DNA from 2 places in the Chryseomicrobium aureum genome. Region 1 is predicted to be linked to the other one. Evidence: riboswitches for the same ligand, from Rfam matches in the RefSeq annotation. Region 1 holds a riboswitch; the other holds the start of a gene.
The links. Region 1 has a riboswitch for S-adenosylmethionine ahead of ACF3OH_RS13130 (O-acetylhomoserine aminocarboxypropyltransferase/cysteine synthase family protein). Riboswitches for the same ligand answer to the same signal wherever they lie in the genome.

Region 1 (8,205 bases):
CAACAAAGCTCCAAAGCAACCAAGGCTTTGGAGCGGATGTCATATCGTTAGTAAGGGCAGGTAGTCCTTTTCGGAAGTAGACGATGGCAATCAGAAAGGGCACCATGAAGAAGTAGCGTAGAGAAGCGCTCCACATCCAACTTCCTCCTGACAGCTCCATTGCATGATTTAAAATGAATGTCACTGCAAAAAACAGTGCGGACAAAATTCCTAAGCTGATTGCCTTCATTGCTTCATCCCGTCCTTTAATTTGTTGGTTGTACGGCGCGTTTCACGATTTCTTGTACGACTTGTGTCGCTTTTTCCATGTTTTCAATTGAAATATATTCATATTTGCCATGATAGTTTTCGCCGCCTGTGAAAATGTTTGGCGTCGGCATGCCCATGTAAGATAGTTGTGAGCCATCCGTACCACCGCGGATTGGAATAATAAGAGGTGCAATTTCTAAATCTTCCATGATTGCTTTCACATGATCGACGATATGCATAACAGGCGTGATCTTCTCACCCATGTTGTAGTACTGGTCGTTTAGTTCAACTGTGATTGCGTCCTCTCCGTACTGTGCACGGATTGCATTTGCCGCATCATGGAAACGTTGTTTTTTCTCTTCAAATTTTGCTTTATCAAAGTCTCGGATGATATAGTCCATCACAGTTTTTTCGACTTTGCCGTGAATGTCCATCAAGTGAACGAACCCATCATAGCCATCCGTCTTTTCTGGTACTTCTTGTGGAGGCATATGCGACTGGAATTTCATCGCCATCGTGATGGCATTGACCATCTTATCTTTCGCAGAACCTGGGTGAACGCTGACTCCATGTGTTGTCACGCGTGCGCCTGCTGCATTAAAGCTTTCGAATTGTAGTTCGCCAAGAGGGCCACCGTCCATCGTGTACGCATAATCTGCACCAAATGCTTCCACGTCAAACTTGTGCGGGCCTCTACCGATTTCTTCATCCGGTGTAAAACCGACACGAATCTTACCATGCGGAATATCTGGGTTTTGTAAAAAGTAATCCATCGCTGTCAAGATGATGGCGATACCTGCTTTATTATCTGCACCTAGAAGGGTTGTTCCATCCGTCGTCATCAGTGTGTGGCCTTTGTAGTTTTTGAGTTCTGGGAAGTCGGCCACTTTCATGACCGTTGAGTCGTTTAACGGAAGATCTTCGCCATCATAGTTTTCGACGAGTTGAGGCTTCACATCTTTCCCCGTGTAATCTGTCGCAGTATCCACGTGTGCTAAGAAGCCGATCGTTGGAACGTCTTCAGTAGTTGTCGCAGGAAGAGTAGCAAATAGATAGCCGTTGTCATCAAGCGTGATCTCTGTCATTCCCATCGTTTCAAGTTCTTCTTTGAGTACATGAAGCAGATCCCATTGACCTTCAGTTGAAGGGGTGGACGTGCTTGCTGCGTCAGATTGTGTATCAATTTTCACGTAACGCGTCAGGCGTTCGATTAATGTGTGTTTCATCTAAATCCTCCTTATTTTTCAGTGAACAGACGTTGAACAGCGCGTTCAATTGTAGAGATTGTGTTGACATCTTGGAAGCTGATGCCGAGTTGAACAGCTGTTTGGGCAATCTCTGGACGAATTCCCGATAGTGTCGATTCAACACCTAGAAGGCGTAAAGCCTCAATCAATTGGAAAATCTGTTGAGCAACCATTGTATCGATGATGGCCACTCCAGAAATATCTATGAGTAAGCTGTGGACACGCTTTTGTGTACATTGAGAAAGTGCGTTTTCAAATATGTATTTCGCGCGGTTTGTATCAATATCGCCAACGAGTGGTAATAGAGCAACCCCATTACTGAGCGAAATAACTGGCGTGCTGAGCTCATTGATCATCTCTTGTTGTGCACGTAACTTAGAAAGTGAGTAGTTATGATGCTCTTCTGTGAACCATGTCATGAGCTTGCCAAACATTTTTGTGACACTTGCAATCCACTTCTGTACAGTCTCATGCGAAAGGTCTTCAGCTTGTCGTTCATATTTAAACAATAACTCTATATATTGTTGTTGGGTATTGAAAAATTCTTGCAGGATATGGTGAAGCGGTGTGTTTAGATGTTCTGGGTCACGTGCAATCTCTAACACCCATTCTTCAAAATGTTTTACGAATACCTCTTCGTCTTCAATAAAGAGTTTACAAAAACGCTCATGAAATCCGTGGTTTTGCTCTTTGATTGTCTGGATCACTTTAGGGTCGTTCGATGCGTAGACCCCGCTTGTCGAGTTTTTATCAAGGGCTGCATACCACGCTTCTGTTAAGTCCCATGTGTTGTTCACTAGATAGTCGTAAAGCTTTTGTTCGGGTGTCATTACACAATCTCTCCTTTAAGGTAGAATCACTTAACTCCTAGTGTAGAGGACAATCATGAAAATAGGCAAGTCCGCGCGGGACCTGCCTACTTACAAGTTAAAGTGCCTCGTCATTCACGCTGTTTAAATACGCTTCGATTTCTTCAATGACGCCTTCGATGCTGCCTTGTTCAAACGGTGATTTCAGGTTTGCCGCTTCTACTAACTTTGTGAATGGAAGAGATCCTCCAAGAGTACAAAGGTGAAGGTAGTCTTTCCAAGCGCCCTCAAAATCTTCACGTGAACGTTTCCAGAACTGGAATGCACAGATTTGCGCGAGTGTATAATCAATGTAATAGAAAGGTGATGCATAGATGTGGCCTTGGCGCTGCCAGAATGACCCTTCTTCTAGATAGGCATTCCCATCATAGTCGCGATGAGGCAGATACGTTTGTTCGATCTTTTTCCAGGCTGCTTTACGCTCAGCTGGTGTCATTTCAGGATTTTCATAAACAACATGCTGGAATTCATCGACAGCTACCCCATAGGGTAAGAACAATAGCCCGCTCATCAAGTGCGAATACTTATATTTTTCTGTCTGGTCTTTAAAGAAGTTTTCCATCCATGGCCATGTGAAAAACTCCATACTCATCGAATGAATTTCTGCAGATTCATAAGTCGGCCAAATGTACTCAGGAATTCCAATGTTGCGGCTTGAGAATACCTGGAATGCGTGACCCGCTTCGTGTGTTAACACGTCGATGTCCCCAGATGTCCCATTAAAGTTTGAGAAGATGAACGGAGAATCGTGGTTTTCGATAAATGTACAATATCCGCCTGCTTCTTTCCCTTTTTTCGCGACAAGGTCCATCAAATTACGGTCGAGCATGAACTGGAAAAACTCGTTTGTCTCAGGAGACAGCTCTTCGTACATCTTCTTTCCACCATCAATGATCCATTCAGGCGAACCTTGTGGCGTTGCGTTTCCTGTTAAGAAGGTTAGTGGCTCATCGTAGTGTTTTAATTTCTCTACACCGATGCGCTTTGCTTGTTTCTCATACAGTTTAGTCGCGACAGGTACAATATAGTCGCGCACTTGGTCGCGGAACGTCTTTACCATCTCCGCATTGTAATCGATACGGTTCATACGGATATAGCCAAGTTCGACGAAGTTTTTATAGCCCATCTTGTGCGCAATCTCTGTACGTACTTTTACAAGCTCATCATAAATTGCATCGAATTTCTCTGCGTGAGATGCGAAGAAACCAAACGATGCTTCTTTTGCCTTTTTACGCGTTTCACGGTCTGTCGATTCTGCAAACGGTCCTAGTTGAGCAAGTGTCAGCGTCTCGCCGTTAAATTCAACTTGAGCAGAAGCCACAAGCTTTGAATAATCCGATGCCAATTTATTTTCTTTTTGAAGAAGTGGCATGATCTCTGGTGAGAACGATTTGATTTGGAACTCGGCTAAATCAAACAATTGTTGTCCCCAGCGTTCTTCTAAATTTGAACGAAATGGTGAGTCTACAAGGGCTTTGTAATAGTCTGTCACGATCTCTTCCATCTCAGGAGAGATTTCATCAAAATAATCCCGTTCACTTTGATAAAATTCATCGTTCGTGTCAATGGATGCGCGGATGTAGACAAGGTTTGCCATTGTCGAAAAGTCTGCACGCAGTGTGTTGAGAGTTTGAATCGCTTCATTTTGCTCTTCATAAGAAGACGCGGCCTTGAATGCTTCTACTGCCTCTTTTGCGCGTGATTTGAGAGCAACCATATCCGGACGTTCATATGTATACTCTTGGAATTGTGTTGTCATGCAAAATCCTCCTTGGATTCTTCGATAATCGAAGGTCTCACCGTCTATTCTTTCGCAATTCAGAGTGTTTGGCAAGCGATTTCTGGCTGAAAAAACAGAAAATTTCAAATGGGGTGTTGACAGATGTTTCCTTGCTGTTTTATACTTCAATGCAATAGACAGACGTATATGTACTCTTATCCAGAGTGGCGGAGGGACTAGGCCCTGCGAAGCCCGGCAACCAACAAGCAATTTTGCTTGGAAAGGTGCTAATTCCTACAGATCGATTTCGGTCTGGAAGATAAGAGGAGGACAAGCTGAGGCTCCTCTTCTTAATTGAAGAGGGGCTTTTTCATTGTCTCTTCCTCTCTGGATGTCTGCTCTACCCAACAAAAAGGAGGAAGAACAATGACAAACTTACGACCAGAAACGATTTTACTTCACGGAGGCCAACAACCAGACCCCGTCACAGGATCACGCGCGGTACCCATCCATAAGACCACTTCATTCGTTTTCCAAAACACAGAGCACGCGCAAAATTTATTCGCACTGAAAGAGGCAGGCAACATTTACACACGTATCGGCAATCCGACAGTCGATGTGTTTGAACAACGCGTCGCCCAACTTGAAGGAGGGACAGCTGCCGTTGCATTATCCTCTGGAATGTCTGCAATCGCCTTTTCTATTTTGAATATTGCAGGGGCAGGCGATGAAATTGTTGCCGCATCGAACCTGTACGGTGGAACATACAACTTATTCGCCCATACACTTCCACGCTACGGAATCACTGTGAAGTTTGTCGATTCCACAGATCCTGAGAATTTCCGTGCAGCGGTCACTTCGAACACGAAAGGTTTCTTTGCTGAAACGATTGGAAATCCAAGTTTGAACGTACTGGATATCGAAGCAGTCGCGCAGGTTGCGAACGAAGTGGGTGTACCTCTCTTGATCGATAACACATTTGCTACACCGTACGGAACACAGCCGATTCGCCACGGTGCCCACGTTGTCATCCATTCCGCTACAAAATGGATTGGTGGGCACGGGACTACAATTGGAGGTGTAGTGGTCGATGGCGGAAATTTTGACTGGAACTCAGATAAATTCCCGGGATATACAGAGCCAGACGTGACCTACCACGGTCTGCGTTACGGAATTGACGTACCACAAGTAGCATTTGCTATCCGACTTCGCGTGCAATTGCTGCGTGATTTTGGACCCGCTCTAAGCCCGGAATCGGCTTTTTCTTTCCTGCAAGGTCTGGAGACACTTCACTTACGCGTCCCAAGGCACAATGAGAACGCACAAGTTGTGGCAAACTATTTGAAGCAACATGAAGAAGTAGAGTGGGTGAACTATCCGGGACTTGAAGAGCATCCTTCTCATGAACTGGCGAAGAAGTATTTAGGACAAGGTGCCGGCTCGATTCTAACGTTCGGAGTAAAAGGTGGGAAACAGGCAGGGCAATTATTAATTGATTCCATTCCATTGTTCTCGCATGTAGCAAATGTAGGAGATGCCAAATCATTGATTATCCATCCGGCCTCCACGACACACCAGCAATTAGGTGAAGGTGAAGAACTTGCGCGAACAGGTGTGACGCCAGAACTTGTTCGTTTGTCGATTGGATTGGAGCATATTGACGATATTTTAGAAGCACTAGATGCAGGATTACAAGCTGTTAAAAAAGCCGCTCTTCCCGTCTAATTTGTCCATACAAGAAAAACAAATGTATCCTCAGGAAAGATTTTTCTTGTTTTCTTTAAAATCTTCCTCTAAAATAGGAAAAATACTACGGTGAATGGACTTGGAGGAATGAAGATGGCAAAACTACGAGCAGCAATTTTAGGATACGGGACAGTGGGACAAGGAATCTACCGCATTTTGCAAGATAAAGGAGAAGAGTTGCAACGCTCTCTTGGCCTCGACATTGAAGTTGGCGCAATTCTTGTGAATGATTTGGAAAAACCTCGTCCTGCAACCCCGGGCGTTCTCATCACAGATAAGTTCGACGACATCTTGGCCATTCCTGGATTGCAGGTCGTATTTGAAGCGATTGTAGGGGAAGACCCAGCCTATGGGTATTTATGCCGGGCAATTGACAAAGGGTGCCATGTCATCACAGCAAATAAAGTCATGTTCTCGCGCTATCATATCGATCTTCATGAACGAGCGAAATCAAAGGGTGTCTATATCGGGTACGAAGCCACTACAGCAGGGGGCGTACCGGTCATCAAGACCCTCAAGAACCTGTTGCAAGTCAACACGGTCCATCGCATTCAAGGGATTTTGAACGGGACGTCGAATTATATCCTGACTTCAATGCGCACAGACAATAGTGCCTTCGACGCTGCACTTCGTGATGCGCAAGCACTTGGCTATGCAGAAGCAGATCCTTACAACGATGTATCCGGAATGGATGCGTTTCATAAGCTGATGATTTTGAGTGCGCTCGCATTTGATAAACAACCAGAACGAAGCGAGGTGGATGTAAGAGGAATCGATACAATTACATTAGACGATATTCAGCGCGCACAGTCGGAAGGCTTACGCTACCGTCATGTCGCTGAAATCGTTCAGCACCCCGATGGACGTTTAGAAGCTTCTGTAGGCCCACAACTAGTGGGACCAGACCACCCACTGTATGCAATCGAAGGAGTGAACAATGCAGTGGCAGTCGATACAAACTACATCGGCACATTGACACTTGTTGGCCCTGGAGCAGGGATGTACCCGACGGCGAGTGTGATGGTAGAAGATTACGCGGAGATTATTGGGAAGCGGGCTGGGTTTATGATTTCGATTTAGTTTTAGATGTGGAGCCGACTGTTCAGAAATTGTGCAAGATGACAGCGGAGCCCGTGAAGCGCTCTTTGCTTCATGGGATGCGATGGCTTCTTGCGGGATTTCTAGGAGGCGCAACTCGATTCCATTCGAAGTCGAAACCACAACCAGCCTTTGCGGGCGCGGCTGATTCCGAAGCGTGTTTCTGGCGTTCGCAACTCGATTCCATTAAGATGTGGAGCCGACTGTTCAGAAATTGTGCAAAGTAAGACGTTGAGTTCCACTGCGAGGCTGCTTTCCGTGGGCGCTGCGTGAGCTTCCTCGTCGCAGGCTCCTGCGGGATCTCACGGCAGACTGGAATCCCACTGGAGTCAACCCCTCCATTCCACTCAACTTTAGATTTAGATGTGGAGAACGCCGGCATACACCAATTTGGGTGTATGCCGGTTTTTTGTTTGCGAACTGAGCGGTCGTTCTTCTACCGAAACCATACTTTCTTCTACCGAAACTTAGATTTATTCTACCCAAATCCACATTTCTTCTACCGAAGTCATATTATGGAAACTAATTCAAATCCCAAACGTCCACTATCCCAAAATTTTTCCTAGCAAGGGCATGAATCCAGCGAAAAAACAGTATCCTCTCTTTCGAGAAGATACTGTTTTTTTAGTTCTCTATAATTTGTTCAGCAAAGTTGAATGCTTCGTCAATCGTTTGGTTAACTGCTAGATAGTACGTAATCATATATCCAGCGCCATCTTTATCGAACCCGATCACCGCTGTGTCGCGTACAGGGCCAGGAATCACTTTATAGGCCACTTCTTTGCCTGCAATTTCCTGCGTTTCCGCGTCAGCTAGTTCTCCAAAAGTTTCTGGAAAGATATCAAGTTCTGCTAATGGTGCGTCTTTAAATAAGTCACCGTGTAATACTTCATACTCATTTTGCTCACTCCACGTATCTACGTTGAATCCATCTGCTGGCTTCGTCGTTGTTTGATAAATCAAGTGAGCCGACGTAGACTCAGCCGCCGAGTCCAGATACGCAAGACCGATATCATGATTTTGCATAGTAGGGATTGAAACGTCTGTCCCCAATGCTTCTTCAATTTTTGTTTCAACTTCTCCAGCAGGACCTGTCGCTTCTGAGGATGGTGTCTCTACTGTTTCATCTTGACACCCAACTAAAAATGCGAGGGCTGCCATAGGTAAAAGCCATTTCTTCATAATCTGATAATTCCTCCTCTTCTCTTCGTTACTTTATCACTGATTGAAAAATCTGAAAAGAGGGCGAGAGAACTAAAAAACCGACTCTCAAAAG
Region 2 (8,205 bases), 740 kb from region 1:
AATCTTCGTGATTTCTATAATTGGATTCAAAACACCTAAAACATTGGAAACATGCATAACAGAGACAATTTTCGTTTTCTCTGTTATCGCTTTGCGTACGTTTTCTAATGAAATCGTACCGTCTTCTTCAAGTTCAATATACTTGAGGACTGCTTTTTTGCGTTTTGCTAACTGTTGCCAGGGGATAATATTCGAGTGGTGCTCCATATACGTGATGACGATTTCGTCACCTTCTGAAATATTTGCATCCCCATAGCTTGCTGCCACTGTATTAATAGCAGTCGTCGTTCCACGAACAAAGACAATTTCTTTTGTCGAAGAAGCATTGATGAAGCCGCGAACCTTCTCGCGTGCGCCTTCATACCCTTCAGTTGCTCGGTTGCCGAGTGTATGCACTCCACGGTGAACGTTTGAGTTGTCTTGTTCGTAATACGCCTTCACTGCTTCAATAACAGCAGTCGGCTTTTGAGAAGTAGCCCCACTGTCTAGATACACAAGCGGATGACCGTTTACTTCTTGATTTAAAATGGGAAAATTGCTGAGGATCGACTGATTCATTAGCGCACTTTCCTTTCAATGACCTCCGTAAGCTGCTTCTTCACACCTTCAACTGGAAGTGCTCGTACTACAGGCGCTAAGAAACCATGAATGATCAAGCGCTCTGCTTCTTGCTTAGAGATTCCGCGGCTCATTAAATAATACATTTGCATTGGATCAACACGGCCAACAGAAGCTGCGTGTCCAGCCGTTACATCATCTTCGTCAATCAATAGGATTGGGTTAGCATCTCCACGCGCTTTCTCAGAAAGCATCAATACGCGTGATTCTTGCTCAGCGTTCGATTTCGAAGCACCGTGCTCGATTTTTCCAATACCGTTAAAGATAGAAGAAGCTGAATCTTTCATAACACCGTGTTTCAGAATTTGACCTTCTGAATTTTTACCCCAGTGGATGACTTTTGTTGTAAAGTTTTGTTTTTGATCTCCGCGACCGACAACTACAATTTTCACATGACCTTCTGAGTTGTCACCAACTAAGTGTGTCACATTTTCGACGATTGAATTGCTGTCGTTCATTAAGCCTAAAGCCCACTCAATCACTGCATCACGGTGTGTTACCCCACGGCGATTGACATAAGCTGTGTATCCTTTTGCAAGAACATCAACTGCACCGTACGTAATCTTTGCGTTGTCTTTTGCAAGTACTTCCGATACGATGTTTGCTTGGCCTTGAGCTGTTTCAAATGTAGAAAGGTAGTTTTCTACATAGGTTAATTTTGTATTCTCTTCAGCAACAACTAGTGTGTGGTTAAACAAAGACGCAGTCTCATCGTCTTGTACATAAATCACTTGGACAACTTCATCCATCTCCACATTTTTCGGAATGTAGATGAATGCGCCACCGTTCACTAACGCTGCATGGTAAGCTGTTAATTTGTGCTCATCAACTTTTACTACATCGTTCATGAAGTATTGCTTTACTAAGTCTGCATGTTCACGAATCGCTGTGTGAAGATCTGTTACGATAACACCCTTTTGCTTTAACTCTTCTGAAACAGAAAGGTAGGCAGGTGTGTTATTGCGCTGTATATAAAGTGTTTTTTGATTGTCTAAATCAATCAACGACTTCACTTCTTCTGGTAGTTCTGATAAAGAGCCATAAGTTGCACTCTCAACAGTGTGTGTTGGGAACGTCAAGAAATCCCAGCTCGTAATATTTGTTTTATCCGGTTCTGGCATTGGCAGTTCCGCTGCATGTGCAAGAGCAGCTAAGCGGAAATCTGTCATCCATCCCGGTTCTTGCATTTTTTCAGAGTAAGCGCGAACATCTTGTTCCGTTACTGCTAAAGTTGTTTCAACCGTCATGTTGACTGTCTCCCTTCTTATGCTTCTTGCCCAACAGTTTCGTCTTCAATTCCTAATTCTTCTTTGATCCAGTCATATCCTTGAGCCTCTAACTTGTGAGCTAATTCTGGACCGCCTGATTTTACGACGCGACCTTGCATCATAACGTGTACGTGGTCTGGAGTAATATAGTTTAGTAAGCGTTGGTAGTGAGTAATGATCAAGCTTCCGAAACCTTCTCCACGCATCTCGTTGATTCCTTTAGAAACAACTTTCAATGCATCGATATCAAGACCAGAGTCAATCTCATCTAAAATTGCGAATGACGGTTTAATCATCATTAATTGAAGGATTTCATTACGCTTTTTCTCTCCACCTGAGAAACCTTCGTTTAAGTAACGCTGTGCCATATCTTGATCCATCTCTAAGAAATCCATTTTGCTATCCATTTCACGGATGAATTTCATTAGTGAGATTTCATCGCCCTCTTCACGACGTGCGTTGATAGATGAACGTAAGAAATCAGCATTAGTAACGCCTGTGATTTCACTTGGGTATTGCATTGCAAGGAATAGACCAGCTTTTGCGCGCTCATCTACTTCCATCTCTAATACATCTTCCCCATCTAAAGTGATTGTACCTGAAGTAACTTCATATTTAGGGTGACCCATGACAGCAGAAGCAAGAGTTGATTTTCCTGTTCCGTTTGGTCCCATGACCGCATGAATTTCACCTGTATTTAGTGTTAAGTTCACACCTTTTAAAATTTCCTTGCCGTCGATTTCAACGTGCAAGTCTTTGATTACTAGTGTCGACATTGTATACCCTCCATATCTTTAACTTCGAATGGAATCATCCATCCTTAATTATTATCATTCTAATCTTACAGTAATTAGAGGCCGACTGCAAATCATTTCAATCCTTGAAAATCCTACATTTGTGCATTTTCATTACAAGTGCGCTAAATGAGAATAGATATCATCCCGAACTACAAAAAAGCCTGTAGAACCAAGGGTCTACAGGCTTTTTATACATATATATTATCCTCTGTGGGCTTGTGCACCAATTTGAGCTGCGATGCGCATACTTTTCTCGTGGTCAAGTTGACGACGTTGTTCCACTCTCATGCGTAAATCCTCGCTTTGTCTCATTTCATCATATCCAAAACCGTGTGCATCACGAAAAGCTAAGTTCATTTTTTCCGTGTAAGGCTGTCCTTCTGGTTTGATAAGTATCATTCCCTTCAGTTAGTATCTTACGTTACCTAGTGTATACCCACCAAGTAACGAATGAAACCGTAAAAAGGGAATTTAGCCCAATAGTCATGGCGTGTGGTTATTCTGTCACAGGAACTACAGAACCGCCCCACTCATCTAAAATAAACTCTTGAATTTCATCAGATTTCAACGCTTCAACAAGCGCTACGATGTTTTCGTTCTCTTCATCACCAGCATTTACTGCGATCACGTTTACATATGGAGAGTTTGAATCTTCAATAGCGATTGAATCTTCTAAAGGATTGATTCCAGCATCAAGTGCATAGTTTGAGTTGATTAGAACTGCGTCACCTTCTTCTTGCTCATACATTTGAACTAGAAGTGCTGCTTCGTAGTTTGGATCAAACTCGATGTTTTTCGGATTTTCGATTACATCTTCAATTGTAGCAGTCGTTTTCTCAACTTCTGGGTCAAGAGTGATCAGCCCAGCAGCCTCTAACATAGAAAGTACACGACCGTGGTCAGCTACCGAGTTGCTCATTAGAATAACTGCACCATCTGGAAGCTCGTCAATTGAACCAAATTTCTTAGAGTAAAGACCGATTGGCTCGATGTGAATGCCACCAGCATTTACAAAATCATATCCGTTGTCAGCAATTTGAGACTCTAAGTACGGAATGTGTTGGAAGTAGTTTGCGTCTAAATCACCGTTATCTAAATCTTGGTTAGGAAGAACGTAATCTTGATACGTTTCAACTACAAGTTCGATTCCTTGCTCTTCAAGTAGTGGCTTGACTTGCTCTAAAATTACTGCGTGAGGCACGTTTGAAGCACCTACTGTAAGTGTTGAGCTTTCTCCTTCTGAAGAAGAACCTCCTTCAGATCCACATGCTGCTAAAGTTAAAATGCTTGCTCCTAGTGCAAAACCTGTAAGTAATTTTTTCATGTACGTTCTCTCCTCTATTATCGTTTGTCTAATCGGTTTGTTAACCAGTCACCGATCCACTGGATGATAAATACTATGATTAAGATGATGATTGTAGCAACGATCATGACATCGTTTTGCGTTCGTTGGAACCCGTCTAAGAAGGCAAGTGTTCCAAGTCCGCCGGCGCCAATGACACCTGCCATCGCCGTGTACCCTACTAATGCAATCGATGTTACTGTAATTCCGGAAACAATTGCTGGCATGGATTCTGGAAGCAACACTTTTCGAATGATTGTCCAAGTCGTAGCTCCCATCGATTTTGCAGCTTCTAAAACACCTTTATCAATTTCTTTTAAAGCAATCAATACCATTCGCGCATAGAACGGTGCAGCTCCGATGATTAGTGCTGGGAATGCCGCGTTCGGTCCACGAATACTTCCAAGAAGGAACTTCGTGAATGGAATCAATAAGATAATCAAGATGATAAATGGAATAGACCGGAAGATATTCACGAGTGCTCCTGTTAACCAGTTTGCAAATTTATTTGCCCATGCTTGGTGAGGGCTTGTCAGGAATAAAACTAAGCCGATTGCCAAACCGAAGACAAATGTTAAAGCGGTTGAAATTGCTGTCATATAAAGCGTTTCATACGTAGCTTCCCACATCTTCGGCCAGTCGACATTCGGTAAAAGAGTTTCAATCATGTTGAATGACCTCCGATTGTACTTTTTGTGCATGCAAGTAACCTAGTGCCTCATCGATAGCAAGTGCATCCCCATCAATATGAAGCAACAATGTACCTAACGCACCGTTTTGCGTTTGTGTAATGTTTCCTTGGACGATTGTTACTTCAAGTCCGTACTGCTTAATCAATCGAGCAATCAACGGTTGGTCCGTTTGATCACCGACAAATGTGAGTTTGACGAGTTTTCCATTTGGATACATTTCTAAGAAGTGATCAACAGTATCTGAGAAATGTGCACCATCTGAAATCTGAGAAACAAAGCGTTTTGTGATAGGTTGTTGTGGATTCTTAAAGACATCAATGACTTGCCCCTCTTCAACCACAAGACCATTCTCCATCACAGCTACGCGGTGACAAATCTTTTGAATGACGTGCATCTCGTGTGTGATCAACACGATAGTTAAACCTAATTGCTTATTGATGGTAACGAGAAGATCTAAAATCTGATCGGTTGTTTCAGGATCAAGTGCAGATGTTGCTTCGTCACATAGAAGAACTTCAGGTCGATTGGCTAAAGCACGTGCAATCCCAACACGTTGTTTTTGACCTCCAGAAAGTTGTGAAGGATAGGCTTTTTCTCGCCCTTCTAACCCTACTAAAGCGACAAGCTCTTTTACCCGCTCACTGCGTTGTTCTTTAGGAACACCTGCGATTTCGAGTGGGAACGCAATGTTCTCTTCTACTGTACGAGACCATAATAGATTGAAGTGTTGAAAGATCATGCTGACTTTTTGGCGGAACCCGCGCATCTCTTTTGAAGAGAGCTTGGAGACTTCACGTCCGTTTACTTGAATTTGTCCATCGGTAGGACGTTCAAGTCCGTTCAGTAAACGAATGAGTGAACTTTTCCCTGCCCCGCTGTAGCCGATAATCCCGTAAATCTCGCCCTGTTGGATAGATAATGAGACATTGTCGACGGCAACAACTTTGCCAGTCTTAGTCGTGTATTCTTTTAAAACTTTGGATAATTGAATCATATGCGTGCCGCCTCCTTTCTAAATTTATTGGATGGATACAAAAAAACCCTTCCTGCGCAAAGACAGAAAGGGTCATCGTTTTATCAACAGATATCCATTCTCTCATCCTCCAAAGCGCTAGCTTTGCGTGACTTGGCACCATTTCACTTTCGTGACGGTTGCCGGGCTTCATAGGGCACTTCCCTCCACCTCTCTTTATAAGAGCGACGCATATTCAATTAGTATTGTTGTCAGTAATCGAATAGTATCATAGCCATTTTTGACAGTCAACTATTTTTCATCACAAATTTTCATTATTTTTTATTGAGCAGTTTTGAGTTTCTCTAGTAGATAAGGCACAGATTGAAATGCATAGACTTTTTCGAAAGCATTTGGTCCTTTTTTAATCAACAAACATGGAACACTTTCCACTTGAAATTCTTCCATGAGTTCTGGGGAATAGTTCGCATTAAGTTGCGAAACAGGTTCGTCAATCAGTTGTTCACAGACTGTGAGCATTTTGGATGCTACTTGGCAGGTGCCGCACATGGGTGTGTAAATATAGAGTATGGACTGGTCGGTTTGTTTCCAGTCGCTGTATGTGATTTCGTTCATTTGGGTCTCCACCTTTACTTTGCTTAAAGTATCAAACCCGCCGTTTGTTTTCAAGGAATAAGTTTAATGCCACTTACGAAGCTTGCTTTCAAGATCAAAATAAAAAGACAAGGATTTGGCCCGCGCTAACGCAGCGCCAAACGCGAGTCTTCTTAGTTCGACCTTACGCAAGTTTCTACAGTTGCCCTATGTTTCAACTGGTATCTGGTTAAATCTTTTCTAGTAAGGGCTTGATGACTTAAGGCTGATTGCGATCAGCCCTTTTTTTCTAGTGGCTTTGGAGAATTCAACTAGTTCCATCGGGGGGATTGAGTTATGCGGACATTGAATTGAGTTACTCGGACACTGAACCGGTTTACTCGGACATTGAATCCAGTTTCGCGGACATAAATTGTTTACGCGGACACTGAATTGAGTTTCGCGGACACTGAATCGGTTTACTCGGACATTGATTACAGGTTTGCGGATATAAGGTTGTCAGGAACTATCCAGTTTCATCATATAGCAAGTCGAGCGGAATGGAGGGGCTGACTCCGGAGGGATCAAAAGCGGAACGTGAGACCCCACAGGCGTGTTCATCCGCCGAGGAGGCTCACGACGCGCCCTCGGAAAGCAGCCCCGCAATGGAGCTCGACTTGCGCTAACTTAGTCAAACAAAAAAGCCCGCCAATTTCGGCGGACTTAAGATTAGCTGATTAATTCTTCGTACTGGTCTGCAGTCATCAATGCATCGGACTCCGCAGAATCCGAAGGCTCTACTTTGATCATCCATGCATTTTCGTAAGGAGATTCGTTTACGAACTCTGGGCTATCTTCCAAAGACTCGTTTACTTCAACGACTTTCCCGCTAATCGGTGCATACAATTCAGAAACCGTCTTTACAGACTCAACGCTTCCGAATGCGTCACCCGCTTTGATTTCATCTCCAACCGCTGGTAGCTCAACGAATACGATGTCCCCTAGCTCGGATTGTGCGAAATCTGTAATACCGATTGTTGCTGTGCCTTCTTCATGCTTTACCCACTCATGGTCTTTAGAATAACGAAGTTCTTTAGGAATACTCATCATTAATCTCCTCTCGACATCTGCAATTTTCTCTTTAATAGTGACACAATTCATGCATTTCGACAAGCGGTTATTTTGTCCAAACGTTCTTAAATTCCTCTTCTCGGAAACCAATTGTAGCTTTCGTGCCATCTGTTGTAAATGGACGTTTAATCAGCATACCGTCAGAAACTAAAAGATCTAGTTTTTCATCATCTGTCATTCTTGGTAGTCGGTTTTTCAGACCCATTTCACGATATTTTTGTCCTGTTGCATTAAATAAACGTTTCAGTTCAATCCCGTTTTCCTCTGCCATTGATTTTAATAATTCACGGCTTGGTGGGTTTTCCACAATATGATGGTACGTAAATTCTACGTCGTGATCTTTCAAGAATTTTTCTGCTTTTTTGCATGTAGTACAAATTGGATAGCCATACATTTCAATTGCCATACAAGTTCCTCCTCTAAAGTCGATCTACTAGTAGTATACCGACCTTTGGGCAAATAGAAAAATCCCTGCAGGAAATGCAGGGAATATTCGTGTTAAACTACATACTTCTCAGCGTCGATCAGCTTAACAGAAGCTTCACGTTTTTTCGTCACTAAGTTGTACGGTGTGTTACGCGTTAATTTACGAAGTGCTGACAACATCATACGCTGATTGTCACCTTCAACTGCTGCAAGTAATGTATCTTTTGCATACTTCTCGATTTCTTCGAATGCTTCTTGGCAATAGATCTCTGTATACAGAAGTTTTTGAGCCGCTTTTTCAGCGCCTACTTTGTTCAATGCTTTTTCTGTACGAAGAACTGCTGATTCCATAGCAAATAAGTTGTTCGCGATGTTTGCGATATTT

Region 2: linked by a shared signal. The riboswitch ahead of ACF3OH_RS09280 (methionine ABC transporter ATP-binding protein) and the one ahead of ACF3OH_RS13130 (O-acetylhomoserine aminocarboxypropyltransferase/cysteine synthase family protein) in region 1 are both predicted to bind S-adenosylmethionine.

What each region holds. Positions count from the first base shown of each region.
Region 1 covers NZ_CP171117.1:2,497,149-2,505,353, reverse strand. Annotated here, with positions in the region: gene ACF3OH_RS13150 (multidrug resistance efflux transporter family protein) at 1-229, opposite strand, end outside; gene pepT (peptidase T) at 246-1,475, opposite strand; gene ACF3OH_RS13140 (STAS domain-containing protein) at 1,487-2,326, opposite strand; gene ACF3OH_RS13135 (M3 family oligoendopeptidase) at 2,424-4,124, opposite strand; SAM riboswitch class I at 4,298-4,411, shown strand; gene ACF3OH_RS13130 (O-acetylhomoserine aminocarboxypropyltransferase/cysteine synthase family protein) at 4,512-5,810, shown strand; gene ACF3OH_RS13125 (homoserine dehydrogenase) at 5,925-6,911, shown strand; gene ACF3OH_RS13120 (hypothetical protein) at 7,554-8,111, opposite strand.
Region 2 covers NZ_CP171117.1:1,760,754-1,768,958, forward strand. Annotated here, with positions in the region: gene ACF3OH_RS09250 (cysteine desulfurase) at 1-558, opposite strand, end outside; gene sufD (Fe-S cluster assembly protein SufD) at 558-1,865, opposite strand; gene sufC (Fe-S cluster assembly ATPase SufC) at 1,883-2,662, opposite strand; gene ACF3OH_RS09265 (hypothetical protein) at 2,885-3,082, opposite strand; gene ACF3OH_RS09270 (MetQ/NlpA family ABC transporter substrate-binding protein) at 3,180-4,007, opposite strand; gene ACF3OH_RS09275 (methionine ABC transporter permease) at 4,025-4,693, opposite strand; gene ACF3OH_RS09280 (methionine ABC transporter ATP-binding protein) at 4,686-5,711, opposite strand; SAM riboswitch class I at 5,811-5,915, opposite strand; gene ACF3OH_RS09285 (thioredoxin family protein) at 6,012-6,305, opposite strand; gene gcvH (glycine cleavage system protein GcvH) at 6,993-7,370, opposite strand; gene ACF3OH_RS09295 (arsenate reductase family protein) at 7,441-7,800, opposite strand; gene ACF3OH_RS09300 (acyl-CoA dehydrogenase family protein) at 7,893-8,205, opposite strand, start outside.